DNA from 2 places in the Streptomyces sp. NPDC048370 genome. Region 2 is predicted to be linked to the other one. Evidence: riboswitches for the same ligand, from Rfam matches in the RefSeq annotation. Region 2 holds a riboswitch; the other holds the start of a gene.

Region 1 (9,848 bases), on a different contig from region 2:
ATGAACGAGGCGAACACCAGCATTCCGCCGGGTGACACGGCGTGGTGGGAGGGGTACCGAGGCCGCCTGGAACAGGCAGCCCGGGAGGCGGACGACAGGGCCGCCAGGAACGCCTGACGGTAGAAGCCCAAGGGGCTCGCTCGCGCACGCCCGCCGCGCCCGCACCCCCGGGCCCGGCCGGCGTGCGCGAGCCGTACCGACCTCCCGCCACCCACCCGGCTCCGATCGGGGCCAGTACTCCCGGATTGGCCTTGGCCTGCCGCTTTCCCGTCACGGTACGGTCCGGTCCATGCGGATCCGAATCGTCGACGCCTTCACCGACCGCCCCTTCTCCGGCAATCCGGCAGGGGTCCTCCTCCTCGACTCCTTCCCCGACGACCACTGGCTCCAGAAGGTCGCCGCCGAGGTCAACCTCTCCGAGACGGCCTTCGCCCATCCCCTTCCCCCCGGCGGCGACGCCGACTGGGCGCTGCGCTGGTTCACGCCGGCCGCCGAGGTCGACATGTGCGGCCACGCCACCCTCGCCACCGCGCACGTCCTGCACACCACGGGCGCCGCGACCGGGACCGTCCGGTTCTCCGCCCGCTGCGGCGTCCTCGGCGCGACCGCGGCGCCGGACGGCTCCATCACCATGGACTTCCCGACCTCGTCGCTGACCCCCGTCGAGGCCTCGGCCGATCTGGAGAAGGCCCTCGGTGCCGAGATCGTCTCGGTCCACGACACCGCGGCCCACATCGGCGACCTCGTCGTCGAGCTGCGCGACGAGGCCGCCGTACGCGCCCTGACGCCCGACCTGGCCGCTCTGGCCGCCTTCTCGGAGCGCGGTGTCGTCGTCACCGCCGCAGCCGAACAGCCCGAGCGCGGCTACGACTTCGTCTCCCGGGCCTTCTTCCCGCGCCTCGGCATCGACGAGGACCCGGTCACCGGCAGCGCCCACACCGCGCTCGCCCCGTTCTGGTCCGCCCGCTTCGGCCGCGACGACCTCACGGGGTTCCAGGGCGGCGCCCGTACCGGCATCGTCCGCACCCGCCTGCGCGGCGACCGCACCCTGCTGACCGGCGACGCGGTCACGGTCATCGAAGGCGAGCTGCACGCCTGACGGCCCGGCCCCCGGAAGCCGGAAAGGGGGCGTACGGGAAGATCCGTACGCCCCCTTCCCTGGCTCGCTACACGGTGGGCAGCCAGTCCACCCGCCCGGCCAGCAGCCCGTACCCGACGAAGGCCACGATGTCGAGAAGCGCGTGCGCCACCACCAGCGGACCCACCCGCCCCCAGCGGCGGTAGAGGTAGACGAAGACGACGCCCATCACGACGTTGCCGACGAAGCCACCGATGCCCTGGTACAGGTGGTACGAGCCGCGCAGCACCGAACTCGCCACGAGCGCGGCCATCGGCGACCACCCCAACTGCCCGAGCCGGCGCAGCAGATAGCCGACGACGATGACCTCCTCCAGTACGGAGTTCTGCACCGCCGACAGGATCAGCACCGGGTACTTCCACCACACGTCCGGCAGCGACTCGGGCACCACGGTCAGATTGAAGCCGGCGCCCCGCGCCGCGAGGTAGAACGCGAGCCCCGCGCTGCCGATCCCGGCCGCGACCAGCGCGCCCCTCCCGAGGTCGGGCCAGGGGCGGGTCCGGTCGAAGCCGATCGACCGCATCCCCGCGCCCTCCCGCAGCAGCAGATGCGCGACGAGCACGACCGGAACGAGCGCCGTGGCGATGCCGAAGAGCTGCCAGGCCAGATCGAGCCACGGCCGCCCGGGCGCGTACGAGCTGTTGAGCGTCGCCGCCTGTTCCTTCAGACCGCCGGGCTTCGTCAGCGAACCGACGAAGCTGATGAGGGACGACAGGGCGCTCGCGCCGAGCGACAGCGCCAGGACGATCAGGGTCTCGGACCGCAGGATCCCGCGCGGAAGGCCGCCGGGCGGCAGGGCATCAGGCACCACTCGTTGATCCGACACCACACCTGTCTCCACTTCCCCATCGCTTTCCGGGTACGGAGATCATGCGTGACGGCCCCTGCCGCGCGCCATTCCGAAGGGCTACCCGATCCCCACCGGCCAGCGGTGCACCGGCTCGCCGCCCCGCATCAGCTCGGCGTACCGGCGGGTCGTGGCCGCGAGCGCCGTCTCGCGGTCGAGGCCGGACTCCAGCGCCTTGTGGAAGGTGTCGGCCTGCCAGGACGCGCCGTTGACCCGCCCCCGGCACCGTTCCTCGATGACCCCGAGGTAGAAGTCCCGGTCCGCGGGCTCGACGTGCCAGGCGTCGAGCCCGGCCGCCGCCAGCGGCAGCAGTTCGTCGAGGACGAGCCGTACCGCCGGTACGGCGGCCACCCCGCCCGAACGCCCGGGACGCGGCCAGCGCAGCTCCGCGTCGATGCCGTGGCGACACGCGGTGTCGAAGTTCGCGGCGGCGTCCTCGAAGGGCAGCCGCTTCCAGACCGGCCGGGTGTCCTCGGCAAGGGCTCGCACCAGGCCGTAGTAGAAGGCCGCGTTGGCGACGACGTCGGTGACGGTCGGCCCGGCCGGCAGTACCCGGTTCTCCACCCGCAGGTGCGGGACTCCGTCGACCCAGCCGTAGACCGGCCGGTTCCAGCGGTACACGGTCCCGTTGTGCAGGACCAGCTCCTGCAGCCGCGGCACACCGCCCTGGTCCAGGACGCGGAGCGGGTCCTCCTCGTCGCAGATGGGCAGCAGGGCGGGGAAGTACCGGAGGTTCTCCTCGAAGAGGTCGTACGCGGAGTCCACCCACCGCTCCCCGAACCAGGTCCGCGGCCGCACCCCCTGCGCCTGGAGCTCGGGCGGCCGGGTGTCCGTGGCCTGGGTGAAGAGCGGCGGCCTGGACTCGCGCCACAGCTCGCGGCCGAAGAGGAACGGCGAGTTGGCGCCGACGGCGATCTGGACCGCCGCCACGGCCTGCGCCGCGTTCCACACCGCGGCGAACCGGGCGGGCGTGACCTGGAGGTGCAGCTGCACGGACGTACAGGCCGCCTCGGGCACGATCGACGTGGCCGTGCAGGTCAGCTGCTCCACGCCGTGGATGTCGAGGGTGAAATCCTCTCCCCTGGCGGCGACGATCTGGTCGTTGAGGAGGGTGTACCGGTCGACGGCCGACAGGTTCTCGGAGACGAGATCATCCTGTGCCAGCGTCGGCAGAATTCCGATCATGAGGACGCCCGCGTCGAGTTCGCGGGCCTTGCGGTCGGCATATCCCAGACCGGTCCTGAGTTCCTCGGCGAGTCGGTCGAAAACGCGGCCGCCGAGCCGGTGGGGGGCGATGTTCACCTCAAGGTTGAACATTCCCAGTTCCGTCTGGAAATCCGGGCTCGCGATCCGTTCAAGGACGGCACCATTCACCATCCTGGGCATGCCGTCGGCGCCAGCGAGATTGAGTTCGATCTCCAGGCCCATCAGATTCCTCGGCCGGTCGAACCGCTTCTCCGCCAGGAGCCTCGCGAGCCCCGCCAGGCACTGCTGGAGCTTCCTGCGGTATCGCTGCCGATCGGACAGGTCGAACCCGTCCGCCACGACCTTCTCCCCCATGGAAGCGTCCCTTCCGATCGGGCGGCCACGGCGACGGCCGCGCGCGTCACGGACGATGATGCCCATCCGATTGATCCATAACGCCTGCGAACCGCCCTCGTTGAACGATAGGCTGGAACGAGCAATCGCCCGGCACGCCCCGCAGGCATCCGGCAATGGACATATTCCGCGACCATATTCAACGAATGCGTGGGGTCGATATCCGGCCGTCCGCTCCGGTGAAGTCCTCGCAGGCAGACGACCGGCGCCCGCCGCACATACGATGAATCGCCCTCGGAACGAGGCCTGATGAGGCCTTGCCCGCAATATCGGCGACCGCTAGCGGAAACTCCGTGTGAACACGTCTCGTATAAACTCCGCGAACGAGGCAGAGTGTTGGCACCCGGCCATGGCTTCATGGCCCCTTCGGCCCGGCAGCCCACAGCGCCGTCGTACCTGCCCACGCGCCACCGTGTCTCCTGAGTGAGAGGCGACCCATCATGCTCCGACCCTCCCCGGCCCCCGCGCCGGCCCTGCGCAGTGTCCTCGCGGCCCTCGGTTCCCCCACCGCGGTCAACGAGGCGCGAACTCCCGCCCTGCGGGCGGCCCAGGGGCCGCTGAGCCCCGAGCTTCCCCTGCCCGTCCACGTCCTCGACGTACGGGACCAGGTCGTCGACGTACGGGACCAGGTCACCCCGTCCGGACAGGCCCCGCGTACGCGGCTGGTCGGCTGGCGCTTCCTGATCCGGGGCACCGACCGGGCGGTCGCCGCCGCCGACACCATGATCACCCCCGACGGCTGGTCCTTCTCGCACTTCTTCGAAGGCCCCTACCTCACCGCCACCGAACGCGCCCTGCTCCAGGCCGAGGCGCTGCCCACGACGTACCAGCCGAGGCTGCTGTCCGTACCCGAGTTGTACATGCTGACGCTCTGGCTGCACGGCGACACGGAGTCCGACGGCGCGTCGTCCTCGCCCGACCCGGCCGACCTGCTGATCCCGCTCGCCCCGGCACCGCCCGGCATCGCGGCGCACCGGCCGCACCTGGTCGCCGACCTGCTGCCCGTCCTCACCCTGCGGCTGGCGCCCCCGCCGCTGTTCGGCACCCCGGCGCCCGCCTGAACCACTCCACGGCGAGCGCCCGTCACGCCCCGCGGCCACCCAGGCCGCGGGGCGCACTGCCGTCCGAGCGCGCCCCGGGAGCGCGGACCGATGCCGAACGGGCTCCTCGAACACCCCTCCCCGTACGGACTAGCCCACCAGGGCTACCCCGAACCACCCGAAGGGACCGCCCAGTTGAGCTGAACCGCCCGCGCGGGTGATACGTCTTCATGCAGTAGGAAGAGCTGCCGCGAAATACCTGCGGATCGCCGTCCGTAGGGGAAGACTGGACCAACCGAACCGACAACGGGGGGCGGCCATGAGCACCGAACCGAGCCGCAGGACGACACACACACTCACCACGACGCAGCGAAAGAACCCATCCATGTGCCAGCACCAGCCCGCCTGTCCCACCGCCGAATCCGCAGACCGGGAGGCGGCCCGCATGACGGCGCACCACCCGGAGCAGGGCTGGAGCCTGCTGTGCAACGGGGTCCTGCTCTTCGAGGACACCGGTGAACTGCTGCCGGACGGCCAGATCATCGCCCCGCACCGCCCGCTGACGGCGGGCCGGGTGACGACCGCCGCCTGAGCGCCTGAAGCGACAGGGCGGTACGTCGGGCACGACACCGTACGAGGGACACGCAAGGGCCGGCCCGGAGAGCAACTCTCCGAACCGGCCCTGACTCATGTCCGCGTCGTCGCGCTAGTTGTCGTACTCGTCCAGCGGCGGGCAGGAGCAGACGAGGTTGCGGTCGCCGAACGCGCCGTCGATCCGGCGGACCGGCGGCCAGTACTTGTCCGCGGCCGAGACACCGGCCGGGAAGACCGCCTCGTCACGGGTGTACGGGTGGTTCCACTCGCCGCCGAGCGCGGCGGCCGTGTGCGGGGCGTTGGCCAGCGGGTTGTCCCCGGCCGGCCACTCGCCCGACGCGACCTTCTCGATCTCGCCGCGGATGGCGATCATCGTGTCGCAGAAGCGGTCGAGCTCGGTGAGGTCCTCGGACTCGGTCGGCTCGATCATCAGCGTGCCGGCCACCGGGAACGACATCGTCGGCGCGTGGAAGCCGTAGTCGATCAGGCGCTTGGCGATGTCGTCGACGCTGACGCCGGTCGCCTTGGACAGCGGGCGCAGGTCGACGATGCACTCGTGGGCGACGAGCCCGGCCGGACCGGTGTAGAGCACCGGGTAGTGCGGCTCCAGGCGCTTGGCGATGTAGTTCGCCGCGAGCACGGCCACCTGCGTGGCGCGCTTGAGGCCCTCGCCACCCATCAGCCGCACGTACGACCACGAGATCGGCAGGATGCCGGCCGAGCCCCACGGGGCGGCCGAGATCGGGCCGACGCCCGTCTCCGGACCGGCGGTCGGCTGGAGCGGGTGGTTCGGCAGGTACGGGGCGAGGTGCGCGCGCACACCGACAGGCCCGACACCAGGACCGCCACCACCGTGCGGAATGCAGAAGGTCTTGTGCAGATTCAGATGCGAGACATCGCCACCGAACTTGCCCGGCTTGGCGAGCCCGACCAGCGCGTTGAGGTTGGCGCCGTCGACGTACACCTGGCCGCCGGCGTCGTGGACCTCGCCGCAGATGTCGGCGACGTGCTCCTCGAACACACCGTGCGTGGACGGGTAGGTGATCATCAGCACGGACAGCTCGTCGCGGTACTGCTCGATCTTGGCGCGCAGGTCCGCGATGTCGACCTCGCCGTCGTCGGCGGTCTTGACGACGACGACCTTCATGCCGGCCATCACGGCGGAGGCGGCGTTGGTGCCGTGCGCCGAGGACGGGATCAGACAGACGGTGCGCTGCTCGTCACCGTTGGCACGGTGGTAGGCGCGGACCGCCAGCAGACCGGCCAGCTCGCCCTGCGAACCGGCGTTGGGCTGGATCGACACCTTGTCGTAGCCGGTGACCTCGGCGAGGCGCTCCTCCAGCTCGGTGATGAGCGTGAGGTAGCCCTGCGCCTGCTCGACCGGGGCGAAGGGGTGGATCTGACCGAACTCGGGCCAGGTCACCGGCTCCATCTCGGTGGTCGCGTTCAGCTTCATGGTGCAGGAGCCGAGCGGGATCATGCCGCGGTCGAGCGCGTAGTCGCGGTCGGCGAGCTTGCGCAGGTAGCGCAGCATCGACGTCTCGGAACGGTGCGCGTGGAAGACCGGGTGCGTGAGGTACGCGTCGGAGCGCAGCAGCCCGGCGGGCAGCGCCTCCTCGGTGGCCACGTCCAAGGCCTCGATGTCGGCGTCGGTGACACCGAAGGCGGCCCAGACGGCGGCGATCTGCGCGCGCCCGGTGGTCTCGTCGCAGGAGGCCGACACGTGGTCGGCGTCGACGAGGTACAGGTTGACGCCGGCCTCGCGGGCGGCGGCGACGGCCTCGGCGGCCTTGCCGGGCACGCGGACGGTGACGGTGTCGAAGAAGGAGCCGTGGACGACCTCGACGCCACCGGCGGTGAGACCGGCGGCAAGGAGCGAGGCGTACCGGTGGACACGCTGGGCGATCTGCTTCAGCCCGTCCGGCCCGTGGTAGACGGCGTACATGCCGGCCATGACGGCGAGCAGCACCTGCGCGGTGCAGATGTTGCTGGTGGCCTTCTCGCGGCGGATGTGCTGCTCGCGGGTCTGCAGGGCCAGGCGGTACGCCCGGTTGCCGTCGGCGTCGACGGAGACACCGACGAGGCGGCCGGGCAGCGAGCGGGCGTGCTTGTCCTGGACGGCCATGTAGCCGGCGTGCGGTCCGCCGAAGCCCATGGGCACACCGAACCGCTGCGTGGTCCCCACAGCGATGTCGGCCCCGAGGGAGCCGGGCGAGGTGAGCAGGGTGAGCGCAAGCAGATCCGCAGCGACCGTGACGATCGCGCCCAGCTCGTGGGCAGCGTCGATCAGCGGCTTGATGTCCCGCACGGCACCGGAGGCGCCGGGGTACTGGATCAGCACACCGAAGACACCGCGCTCGGCGACCTCGGCCGGAATGCCGGCCGAGAGGTCGGCGACGACGACCTCGACACCGGTCGGCTCGGCTCGGGTCTCGATGACGGCGACGGTCTGCGGCAGGACGTCGGCGTCGACGAGGAAGACACCGTTCTTGACCTTGCCGACACGGCGGGCGAGCGCCATGGCCTCGGCGGCCGCGGTGCCCTCGTCGAGGAGGGAGGCGCCGGAGGTCGGCAGACCGGTGAGGTCGGCGACCATGGTCTGGAAGTTGAGCAGCGCCTCGAGGCGCCCCTGCGAGATCTCGGGCTGGTACGGCGTGTAGGCGGTGTACCAGGCCGGGTTCTCCATGACGTTCCGCAGGATCACAGGCGGAGTGAAGGTCCCGTAGTACCCCAGGCCGATCATCGGCGCGAGAACCTGATTGCGGTCGGCGAGCTCACGCAGCTCGGCGAGGACCTCGGCCTCGGTACGGGCCGCGGGCAGACCGAGGGCCTCGGCGTTCTTGATCACGTCCGGCACGGCGGCGGCCGTGAGCTCGTCGAGGGAGCCGTAGCCGACCTGCGCGAGCATCTTGGCCCGGGCTTCGGCGTCGGGCCCGATGTGCCGCTGCTCGAACGGGATGCCCTGTTCGAGTTCGGAGAGCGAAATGCGGTGGGCGGTCATGTACGGAGGCCTCCTGGTCGTCACGACCTGCGAGGGGCACCACGGCGCGGGTGCCCGGACGGCCTCCCCCTCTGTCATCTCAACCTGAGAGTTTCACCGGCACGCCAAAGGCACGCCGGTTTTCACCGTCGGTGAGAGCGGACGCCGTCGGACCTCCGCTCTGCTTTCCAGAGTGACCTCGTCCATGCGGTACGGGTGCCTGAGAGATTCCGGGGAGGATTTGCTCCTTCGGCGCCTCCGAAAGGTTTCTCCGGAGGACTCTCCCGCACGGGGTCGACAGCCACAGCCAGCCTACCAGCGCGGTTCCGACTCCCATCGCTCAAGTGGCCGACATCCCAGATGTGCACTTTCGTAGTCTTTGTAGAGCAGTTGCGACCTGTTGGAGGGACCGTGCAGACCGACATCGATCCGCGCAGCCTGATCGGCCGCAAGGCGTTCGACCGCAACGGACACAAGATCGGCACCGTGGACGAGGTGTACCTGGACGACGCGACGGGAGTCCCCGAGTGGGCGGCGGTCCGCACGGGCCTCTTCGGCCGGGACGCGTTCGTCCCCCTTGAGCCGAGCGAACTGGTCGAGGACGGCCTCCACATCCCGTACGAACGCGCCCTGATCAAGGACGCCCCGGACTTCGGCGTGGGCCGCCACCTCTCCCCGGAACAAGAACTCCAGCTCTACCGCCACTACAGCCTGTCCCTCCCCCCGTCCCCGCCGCCGGACCACGACTTCGGCCGCCTGGCAGGCCAGGACGACACCTGACCCACCCCACCCGCAGCCACACACCCCTGCCCTCCCACCCACGGCACCCGCCGACACCGACCCCAAGGCAGGCCGCCTAGCGCCGCCGGCCGCACCGGAGACCGCTCGAAGCCATCCGCCCACCGGAACGGCTTCCGCCGCCGGGCCAACACCGGCGCCCTCCCAGTCGCACCGGAGACCACCCACCCCAGCCGCACACCGCCCGAGCCGTCACCGACGCTTCCCCGGGCAGGGCCCGCACCTGTGCTCTCCCAGTCACACCATGTGACACACGGGAGACCACCGCCCCAGCCACACACCGCCCGGGACGCCCCCGACGCCCGCCCCCTGCCCCCTGGCACCGTCTGCCGCGGCGGCGCGACCGCACACGCCCCTCAGCACGCCGCAACGGCCGCCGCCGGCGCCCACCCGCAGGCCCCGGCCCTCTGCCCCACCCGCACCATCGGCCGCGCCGGAAACGAGCGCCCCCACCCCCGCACCGCCACAGCCGCCAACGGCGTGCATCCCCCACAGGCAGACCCGCACCTCTGCCCTCCCACCCGCACGGGTGGTGCGGGTGGGGACTCCAGCCCGGCCGGAGGCCGGGCGCACGACCGGCTAGGCGACCGCCGCCGTACCCTCCCCGCCCCCCACCAGCGGCAGCGCCTCCCCCGCCTCGAGCTCCGGATCGTCGACGAGAAACGTCCGCACCCGCCCCGGCGCCGACCCCGGCTGCTCGAAGCGCACGGTGACCCGCCCCACCCCGCTCCCCTGCACCCACCCGGCGCCGTACACGACGTGCCGTACGTCGTGCCCAGGCGCCCATCTCCGCTCAGCGACAGCAGCAGCAGCGGCCGCAGCCGCAGCCGCCGGCTCCTCCCCCTCCGCAAC
Region 2 (9,848 bases):
CCCACCGCGCCCGCCGCGAGCATGAAGCGGACCACGCCCTCGTCGTCGGCGCCCGGAACGAAGTTCATGTAGTAGTGCAGGACCGCGGGGATGATGCCCGCCGCGCCGTTCGTCGGGGCGGTGACCACGCGGCCGCCCGCCGCGTTCTCCTCGTTCACGGCCATCGCGTAGAGCGTGATCCACTCCATCGCGAGCGCCGCCGGGTCGCCCTCGGAGCGCAGCTTGCGGGCCGTGTTCGCGGCGCGGCGGCGGACCTTCAGACCGCCGGGCAGGATGCCCTCGCGGGACATGCCGCGCGAGACGCAGGCCTGCATGACCCGCCAGATCTCCAGGAGACCCGTGCGGATCTCGTCCTCGGTGCGCCAGGCCTTCTCGTTCTCCATCATCATCGCGGAGATCGACAGGCCGGTCTCCTTCGCGAGGCGGAGCAGCTCGTCGCCGGTGCGGAAGGGGTACTTCAGGACCGTGTCGTCCGGGATGATCGGGTCCGAGCCCTCGACGGCGTCCTCGTCCACGACGAAGCCGCCGCCGACCGAGTAGTACGTCTTCTCCAGGACCAGCGCGCCCTCGGCGTCGTACGCGAAGATCGTCATGCCGTTGGCGTGGTACGGCAGCGCCTTGCGGCGGTGCAGGATCAGGTCCTCGTCGAAGTCGAAGGGGATCTCGTGCGCGCCGAGCAGGTTGATCCGGCCGCTCGACCTGATCCGCTCGACCTTGTCGTCCGCCGTCTCGACGTCGACCGTGCGCGGGGAGTCGCCCTCAAGACCGAGCAGGACGGCCTTCGGGGTGCCGTGGCCGTGGCCGGTCGCGCCCAGCGAGCCGTACAGCTCGGCCCGTATCGACGCGGTGTGGGCGAGGAGCCCTTCGTTCTTCAGCCGGCGGGCGAACATCCGGGCCGCGCGCATCGGGCCCACCGTGTGGGAGCTGGACGGGCCGATGCCGATCGAGAACAGGTCGAAGACCGAGATGGCCACGGGGAACTCCTTGTGGGGGGCTGACGCCGTTGTCTGCCGGGGTGGTGCAGAACTGAGCGGGAAAAAGGGGCTGGGGCACCGCGCTCACTGTCCAGTGTGCGCGGTGCCCCGGAACTTCGTACGTACGAAACCTGGAACTAAAGCGTACGAAATTACTTCAGGCCGGGGTACAGCGGGTGCTTCTCGGCGAGAGCGGTCACGCGGGCCTTGAGGGACTCCGCGTCGAAGCCGGGCTTCAGGGTCTCCGCGATGATGTCGGCGACCTCGGTGAAGTCCTCGGTGCCGAAGCCGCGGGTGGCGAGCGCCGGCGTACCGATGCGCAGACCCGAGGTGACCATCGGCGGACGCGGGTCGTTCGGGATCGCGTTCCGGTTGACCGTGATGCCGACCTCGTGGAGGCGGTCCTCGGCCTGCTGACCGTCCAGCTCGGAGTTGCGCAGGTCGACCAGGACCAGGTGCACGTCCGTGCCGCCGGACAGGACCGAGACGCCGTGCGCGGTGACGTCGTCCTGGACCAGACGCTCGGCGAGGATCCGGGCGCCGTCCAGCGTGCGCTGCTGGCGCTCCTTGAACTCCTCCGAGGCCGCGATCTTGAACGAGACGGCCTTGGCCGCGATCACGTGCTCCAGCGGGCCGCCCTGGAAACCGGGGAAGACCGAGGAGTTCAGCTTCTTCGCGAACTCCTTCTTCGCGAGGATGATGCCGCCGCGCGGGCCGCCGAGCGTCTTGTGCGTGGTCGAGGTGACCACGTCCGCGTACTCGACCGGGTTCGGGTGCAGACCGGCCGCGACCAGACCCGCGAAGTGGGCCATGTCGACCCACAGGTACGCCTCGACCTCGTCGGCGATCCGGCGGAACTCGGCGAAGTCCAGCTGACGCGGGTAGGCGGACCAGCCCGCGATGATCACCTTGGGGCGGTGCTCCTTGGCGAGGCGCTCGACCTCGGCCATGTCGACCAGACCGGCCTCGTCCACGTGGTACGCGACCACGTTGAACTGCTTGCCCGAGAAGTTCAGGCGCATGCCGTGGGTCAGGTGACCGCCGTGGGCCAGGTCCAGGCCCAGGATCGTGTCGCCGGGCTGGGCGATCGCGAAGAGCGCGGCCTGGTTCGCGGAGGCGCCGGAGTGCGGCTGGACGTTGGCGTACTCGGCGCCGAACAGGTCCTTGATCCGGTCGATGGCGATCTGCTCGGCCACGTCGACGTGCTCGCAGCCGCCGTAGTAGCGGCGGCCCGGGTAGCCCTCGGCGTACTTGTTGGTGAGGACCGAGCCCTGGGCCTCCATGACCGAGACCGGAGCGAAGTTCTCCGAGGCGATCATCTCGAGGGTGGACTGCTGGCGGTGGAGCTCGGCGTCGACGGCGGCGGCGACGTCGGGGTCCAGCTCGTGGAGAGGGGTGTTCAGAAGCGACATGAATCGATCCCTACGGGGTCTCGGTTAGCCGGCGGTGAAGGCGGTGTACTCGTCGGCGGAGAGCAGGTCGCCCGGCTCGTCCGTGATGCGCACCTTGAACAGCCAGCCACCCTCGAACGGGGCGGAGTTCACCAGGGAGGGGTCGTCCACGACGTCCTGGTTGGCCTCGACGATCTCGCCGGTCACGGGCGCGTACAGGTCGCTGACGGACTTGGTGGACTCCAGCTCGCCACAGGACTCGCCCGCGGTCACCGTGTCACCGACCTCCGGGAGCTGCACGAAGACGACGTCGCCGAGGGCGTTCGCCGCGTGCTCCGTGATGCCGACCGTCGCGACGCCGTCGACGACGGCCGACAGCCACTCGTGCTCCTTGCTGTAGCGAAGCTGCTGGGGGTTGCTCATGTCGTGATTCTCCTGGATCGGGGGAGTGCTGGTGTACGCGGGTCTTACGGGATGAGACGCGGGGTGAGACGTTCCGGCGTGTGAGGCGTGTGAAACGTCACTTCTGGCGCTTGTAGAAGGGCAGCGCCACGACCTCGTACGGCTCGTGGGTGCCGCGGATGTCCACACCTACACCCTGCGTGCCGGGCTCGGCGTGCGCCGCGTCCACGTAGGCCATCGCGATCGGCTTTCCGAGCGTCGGCGACGGGGCGCCGGAGGTGACCTCGCCGATGACCTGGCCGTCCGCGACGACCGCCATGCCGGCGCGCGGGACGCGGCGGCCCTCGGCGATCAGGCCGACGAGCTTGCGCGGCGGGGCGGTCTCGGCGCGCTCCGCGGCCTTCTCGAGCGCCTCGCGGCCGACGAAGCGGCCCTCGTTCGTCGTCTTCTCGAACTTCACGACCCGGCCGAGGCCCGCGTCGAACGGGGTGAGCGAGGTCGTCAGCTCGTGCCCGTACAGCGGCATGCCCGCCTCCAGGCGGAGCGTGTCACGGCAGGAGAGGCCGCAGGGGATGAGCCCGACCGGGGCGCCCGCCTCGGTCAGCGCCTTCCAGACGCCCTCGGCGTGCTCCGGCTTCAGGAACAGCTCGAAGCCGTCCTCGCCGGTGTAGCCGGTACGGGCGATCAGCGCGGGGACCCCGGCGACCGTGCCCGGGAGACCGGCGTAGTACTTCAGCCCGTCCAGGTCGGCGTCGGTGATCGACTTCAGGATGCCGGGGGACTCCGGGCCCTGGACGGCGAGCAGGGCGTACGCGTCACGGTCGTCGCGGACCTCGGCGTCGAAACCGGCCGCGCGCTCGACGAGCGCGTCGAGGACGATCTGCGCGTTGGAGGCGTTGGCGACGACCATGTACTCCGTCTCGCCGAGCCGGTAGACGATCAGGTCGTCGAGGATGCCGCCGTCCTTCTGGCAGATCATCGTGTAGCGCGCGCGGCCCACGCCCACCGTGGAGATGTTGCCGACCAGCGCGTGGTCGAGCAGTTCGACGGCCTGCGGACCGGTGACGGTGATCTCACCCATGTGGGAGAGGTCGAAGAGGCCCGCCTTGGTGCGGACGGCGACGTGCTCGTCGCGCTCACTGCCGTAGCGCAGCGGCATGTCCCAGCCGGCGAAGTCGGTCATGGTCGCGCCCAGCGAACGATGCAGGGCATCGAGGGCGGTCAGACGGGGGGCAGACGTGCTCATGGGTGGCTCCCGGATCCCAAGGGCGGAAAACATGACGGGCGAGGACGTCCTCCCCATCTGTCATGGAACCTGAGAGGTTCACCGAGAGCATCTCGTCACCGAGAGATCGGCTTGCACCTTGGGTGGAGCCGCACCGGGCACGCCGGGGCGGTTCACTTTTCAGATCTGCCTCATCCACGCGGTACGGGGCCTGAGAGATTCAAGGGAGGGTCTTGCTCCTTCGGCGCCCGGGGCCCACCGTGGTGGTTCCGGGACTCTCCCGCGCGGATTCGAGCGGCCGGTATGAGGTTGTGTGCGCTTGGCGCGCACATCATTGCACGCGGTGTCCGATCGGCAAATCGCTTGTGACTGATTACCCCTTCTTTACACTTTGTGGGAAAGGGGTCCCGGGGACCCGACAGGGGGAGAGACGATGACGATCCAGCGCACCGGCGCCTACGCCACGGGTACGGGGATACCGGCTCCGCGCTCCCGCGCCCGCAGCCGCAGGCGCCGCGCCGTACCCCTGCTGCGCGATCTGCGCGAGCGCGGCGGCCGCGGCCCCCGGACGCTCTCCTTCGCCACCGGGGACCTCGTGGTGGTCTCCGGGCTGCCCGGGAGCGGCAAGTCGACGCTGATGCGGCGCGCCGCCGAGGGCCTCGGCATCGACTCCCAGGACGCCCGCGAGCGCTGGGAGGCCCGGCTGCCCGCCTTCCTGCCGTACGCGGTCTACCGCCCGCTGGCCCGGATCGCCCACTACGCCGGGCTGCGGCGCGCGCTCCGCGCCGGGCGGAGCGTCGTCGTCCACGACTGCGGCACCCAGTCCTGGGTGCGGAACTGGCTGGCCCGCGAGGCCCGCCGCCGGGGCAGCGCCCTCCATCTGATCCTGCTCGACGTGACGCCCGACACCGCCCGCGCCGGCCAGCGCGAGCGCGGCCGGGGCGTCTCGGGGTACGCCTTCGCCCGGCACCGCCGGGCCGTCGGGCGGCTGCTCGGCTCGGTCGAGTCCGGCCGCCTGCCCCGCGGCTGCGCCTCGGCGACCCTGCTCGACAGGGACGCCGCCGGAGCCCTGCGGACGATCGCCTTCCGCTCCGCCCACTGAGCCCTTTTGGCCACGGGGGTGCCAGGGCGGCGTTAGGGTTCTGCCCCGAGGGCGTCGTGACCTGGGCGCGTGAGTAAGGGGAATCGGGAACCGTGGACGTTACGTGGCCGGGCAACGAGCTCGAAGAGGTCCTCGCGGCCTCGCTCGGCAACCCCTCCGCAGGAGGCCGTCTCGTCGAGGTCCTCGGCCGGAGCCCCGTCTGGGTGCCGCTGCCCAACGGCGGCAGCCCCGAGAGCAGGGACCTCGACCTGCCCACGATGGAGATCGACGGACTGCCGTACGTCCCCGTCTTCAGCTCCGAGCAGCAGTTCCTGGCCTGCGTCGGCAGCCACATGTCCTTCACGGTCGCCCCCGCCCGTGACTTCGCCCGCGGCCTGCCCCCGCAGCTCGGCATCGCCGTGAACCCGGGCGGCACCGTCGGCGCCCCGCTGCCCCCGCCCGCCGTCGCCGAGCTCTGCCGCGTCGGCCGCACCCCGCTGGACGGCCCCGCGAGCGGTGGCCGGGTCCGGCTCTTCGAGCCCGACTGGCAGGACGACCCCGTCGACTTCCTCACCGCGGCCGCCGCCGAGTTCGACGCCACCGGCGTCGTCCTCTCCGCCCGCCGCGCCCTCGCCAGCGTCGAGGGCACCGAACCGGCCCTCTTCGTCGGCGTCGAGCTCGTCACCTGGGACGGCGTCGACCGGAACGCCCCGCTCGACGCCCTCGGCCGCGCGCTCGGCCGGGTCGAGGTGGCCTGGCCGGTCAACCTCATCCTGCTCGACGTCGCGCAGGATCCGGTCGGCGACTGGATGCAGGAGCGGGTGCGCCCCTTCTATCAGCGGGCGTCCCGGTAATTAAGCTGGTGCGGTGGACGGAAGAGGGGCGGAAAACAGGGTGAGCGCGTCAGGCACCGCTGCGGCCGGGCAGGTCGAGCACACGCTGCGCCAAGTGGCACCCGGGCGCTACGACGCGTACGAGCAGCTGCTGCACGCCCTCGCCGACGGCAGCGTCTGGACGCTGCTCTGGCAGGGCACGCCCGGCTCGCCCGACGCCCAGTACGGCCACATGGACGTCGACGGCTTCGGGTACGCCCCGTGCGTCACCTCCGCCCAGGAGCTCGCCGCCTCCGGCTGGAACCGCGCCCACGAGGTGGTCACGGGCCGCGAGATCGCCCGCGCGCTCTACCCCGACCGGGTGGGCATCTGGCTCAACCCGCACGACCCGAACGGCGGCGTCGGCATCCCCTGGGCCGACCTCCGCCGGATCGCCACCGGTCTCGACCGGATGCCGGCCGGACCGCTGCGGCTCTCCGAACCCGCCGTGGAGATCCCCCAGTTCTACGCCCTGCTCACCCAGAACGCCCACCGCACCCCGTCCGTACGGGCGCTGCGCCGGGCCTGGGTGCAGCCCGCGCTCGGCTCCCCGTACCTCGCCATCGGCCTCGACCTGTACGACAGCTCCGCCGCCTCGGTCGAGTCGGTGCGGGCGATGATGCGCCAGACGGTCTCCGCCGTCCCCGACGGCCTGCCCGTCTCGACGGTCGCGATGTCGGACACGTACGACCCCGTCGCGATGTGGCTGCGCGCCAACGCGCGGCCGTTCTACGACCGTGACGCGCACGCGGCGCCCGCTCCGCCCGCCCCCGGCTACGGCTACCCTCCGGCCGTGCCCCGCACGTACTGATACGTCCGCTCCGTCACCCCAATTCGCCCCTGTCACGGGGGGGTTGGGTCAGATGTCCGTTCTGGCCGAATAGTGGGCGAGATGGTCCGCTGGCACGATCGCAGCGTCCGGATAACGGAAGACAACGAACCGCATCACGGTTGAGCAAACATTCACCGTGAGGTCTGGCGGGTGATCGTGGCCACATTGAAGACTCCCCGGAACACCGGGCGTTCGGCCTCCTGGCCGGTGCCCCGCAGTTGTTCCACCAAGCCGCTACCCGCGGCGGGCAAGGGCCGGCTACCGGCGGCCGAGAGGGGTCCTCACCACGATGACGGCACCACTGCACGAGACGAGTGCGGCCGAGTCGACCGCCACCGTCAATGCCGTGCCCCCAGCGCCGCCCGGCAAGACGATCGAGGGGCGTTCCCCCTGGCAGATCGCCTGGACCAGGCTCAAGCGGGACAAGCTCGCGCTGGCCGGCGGCGCGATCGTGATCTTCCTGGTCATCGTCGCCGTCCTCGCGCCCGTCATCGTGGGGCTGCTCGGCCACCCGCCGGACGAGTTCCACGAGGACCAGATCGACCCGCTCTTCGGCACCCCGATCGGCCCCTACGGCGGCATCAGCTCCGACTTCCTCCTCGGAGTCGAGCCGGTCAACGGCCGCGACGTCTTCAGCCGCATCATCTACGGGGCCCGGATCTCGCTGCTCGTCGCCTTCCTCGCGGCGATGTTCGCGGTCGTCCTCGGCACCATCCTCGGCATCGTCGCCGGCTACTTCGGCGGCTGGGTCGACGCGGCGCTCAGCCGGATCATGGACGTCATGCTCGCGTTCCCGCAGCTGCTCTTCACCATCGCCCTGGTCTCCGTGCTCCCCAACGAGCTGCTCGGCTTCTCCGGTTCGGGGGTCCGCATCGGCGCGCTGGTCGTGGTGATCGGCTTCTTCGGCTGGCCGTACGTCGGCCGGATCGTCCGCGGCCAGACCCTCTCGCTGCGCAATCGCGAGTACGTGGAGGCCGCCCGCAGCCTGGGCGCCGGCCGCCTCTACATCCTGCGCCGGGAGCTGCTGCCCAACCTGATCGCCCCGATCATGGTCTACGCGACCCTCATGATCCCCACCAACATCCTCACCGAAGCGGCCCTCAGCTTCCTCGGCGCGGGTGTGAAGCCGCCCACCGCTTCCTGGGGCCAGATGCTCTCGACGGCCATCTCCACCTACGAGTCGGACCCCCTGTTCATGGTGATCCCCGGCCTCGCGATCTTCATCACCGTTCTGGCGTTCAACCTCTTCGGCGACGGCGTGCGAGACGCGCTCGACCCGAAGGCCGCTCGCTGACGCCCGGCGCCGCACCGCCTGCCAGCCCGCACAGACCCGCCCCTGCCGCTGTTGACAGGAGGCAATCAACACCGGCGGACCGCCTTGACGGCCGCCACTATTCCGGAGGTTGCGAGACCATGACTCTGAACAGCTCTCAGCGGCGCAGAATGGCCGCGGGCGCGCTGCTCGCGGCGGCCACGATGGTCGTCACCACCGCCTGCGGTGGCGGCAGCGGTGACGGCGGCAGCAAGGGCAAGGCCGGCGCCCCCGGCTTCGACGCCGCCGTGAACAAGGTCGCCAACCCCTCGGACAAGAAGGGCGGCGAGCTGAAGTTCATCGGCTCGCAGGAGGCCGACTCGTGGGACCCGCAGCGCGGCTACTACGGCTTCGTGTGGGACTTCGCGCGCTACTACACGCGCCAGCTGGTCAGCTTCAAGGCCGAGCCGGGCGCCGCCTCCACCGAGCTGGTGTCCGACCTCGCCACCGACACCGGCAAGGTCTCGGCCGACGGCCTCACCTACACCTTCACCCTGAAGGACGGGGTGACCTGGGAGGACGGCAAGCCGATCACCTCCAAGGACATCAAGTACGGCATCGAGCGCATCTGGGCCCAGGACGTCATCTCCGGCGGCCCGATCTACCTCCAGCAGGTCCTCGACCCGAAGATGGAGTACAAGGGTCCCTACAAGGACACCTCGCCGGACAAGCTCGGCCTCAAGGCGATCGAGACCCCGGACGACAAGACCATCATCTTCAAGCTGCCTGTCGCCAACGGTGACTTCCTGCAGATGCTGGCCATGCCCGCCGCCTCCCCGGTCCGCCAGGACAAGGACACCAAGGCCCAGTACGGCCTGAAGCCCTTCTCCTCCGGCCCGTACAAGTGGCAGTCCTACACCCCCAACAAGTCGATGCTGCTCGTCCGCAACGACAAGTGGGACGCCAAGACGGACACCATCCGCAAGGCGCTGCCGGACAAGATCAGCGTCAAGTTCACCACCAACGCCGACGACATGGACAACCGTCTGGTCGAGGGCGAGTACGACCTCGACCTCAACGCCACGGGTGTCGGCGCCGCGGCCCGCGCCAAGGTGCTCCAGCAGCACAAGGAGAACGCGGACAACCCGCAGACCGGCTTCATCCGCTACGCGGTCTTCCCGCAGACGGTCATCGACAACGTCGAGTGCCGCAAGGCGATCATCTACGCGGCCGACTCCAAGTCCCTGCAGACCGCCCGTGGTGGCCCGCAGGCCGGTGGCGACATCGCCACCAACATGCTGCCGCCGGCGATCAAGGGTGCCGACCCGAAGGCCGACCCGTACGGCAAGCTGGCCGGCAAGCCGGACATCGCCAAGGCCAAGGAGGCCCTGGCCAAGTGCGGCAAGCCGAACGGCTTCAAGACCACGATCGCGGTCCGCAACAACAAGAAGATCGAGATCGCGACCGCCGAGTCCCTCCAGCAGTCGCTGAAGGCCGTCGGCATCGACGCCCAGATCGACCAGTTCGACGGCGCCCAGACCTCCGGCATCATCGGTTCGCCGAAGGTGGTCAAGGACAAGGGCTACGGCATCATCATCATGGGCTGGGGCGCCGACTTCCCGTCGGGCCAGGGCTTCCTGCAGCCGCTGGTCGACGGTCGCTTCATCCTCCAGAGCGGTAACAACAACTTCTCGGAGCTGAACGACCCGTCGGTCAACAAGCTCTTCGACGACGCGCTGAAGGAGACCGACCCGACCAAGGCCGGCGAGCTCTACAAGCAGATCAACACGAAGGTCTCGGACGCCGCCGTCTACCTGCC

Evidence for each region. Region 2 has a riboswitch for glycine ahead of gcvT (glycine cleavage system aminomethyltransferase GcvT). Riboswitches for the same ligand answer to the same signal wherever they lie in the genome.
Region 1: linked by a shared signal. The riboswitch ahead of gcvP (aminomethyl-transferring glycine dehydrogenase) and the one ahead of gcvT (glycine cleavage system aminomethyltransferase GcvT) in region 2 are both predicted to bind glycine.

Annotation. Positions count from the first base shown of each region.
Region 1 covers NZ_JBICYI010000015.1:183,758-193,605, forward strand. Annotated here, with positions in the region: gene ACGFYP_RS28485 (DinB family protein) at 1-117, shown strand, start outside; gene ACGFYP_RS28490 (PhzF family phenazine biosynthesis protein) at 290-1,099, shown strand; gene ACGFYP_RS28495 (CPBP family intramembrane glutamic endopeptidase) at 1,167-1,946, opposite strand; gene ACGFYP_RS28500 (glutamate-cysteine ligase family protein) at 2,046-3,545, opposite strand; gene ACGFYP_RS28505 (hypothetical protein) at 4,022-4,645, shown strand; gene ACGFYP_RS28510 (DUF5999 family protein) at 5,010-5,216, shown strand; gene gcvP (aminomethyl-transferring glycine dehydrogenase) at 5,331-8,219, opposite strand; glycine riboswitch at 8,397-8,495, opposite strand; gene ACGFYP_RS28520 (PRC-barrel domain-containing protein) at 8,610-8,978, shown strand; gene ACGFYP_RS28525 (DNA polymerase IV) at 9,576-9,848, opposite strand, start outside.
Region 2 covers NZ_JBICYI010000009.1:239,450-249,297, forward strand. Annotated here, with positions in the region: gene ACGFYP_RS21230 (L-serine ammonia-lyase) at 1-974, opposite strand, end outside; gene glyA (serine hydroxymethyltransferase) at 1,127-2,386, opposite strand; gene gcvH (glycine cleavage system protein GcvH) at 2,411-2,788, opposite strand; gene gcvT (glycine cleavage system aminomethyltransferase GcvT) at 2,886-4,013, opposite strand; glycine riboswitch at 4,183-4,285, opposite strand; gene ACGFYP_RS21250 (AAA family ATPase) at 4,426-5,094, shown strand; gene ACGFYP_RS21255 (enhanced serine sensitivity protein SseB) at 5,187-5,927, shown strand; gene ACGFYP_RS21260 (enhanced serine sensitivity protein SseB C-terminal domain-containing protein) at 5,968-6,756, shown strand; gene ACGFYP_RS21265 (ABC transporter permease) at 7,067-8,071, shown strand; gene ACGFYP_RS21270 (ABC transporter substrate-binding protein) at 8,191-9,848, shown strand, end outside.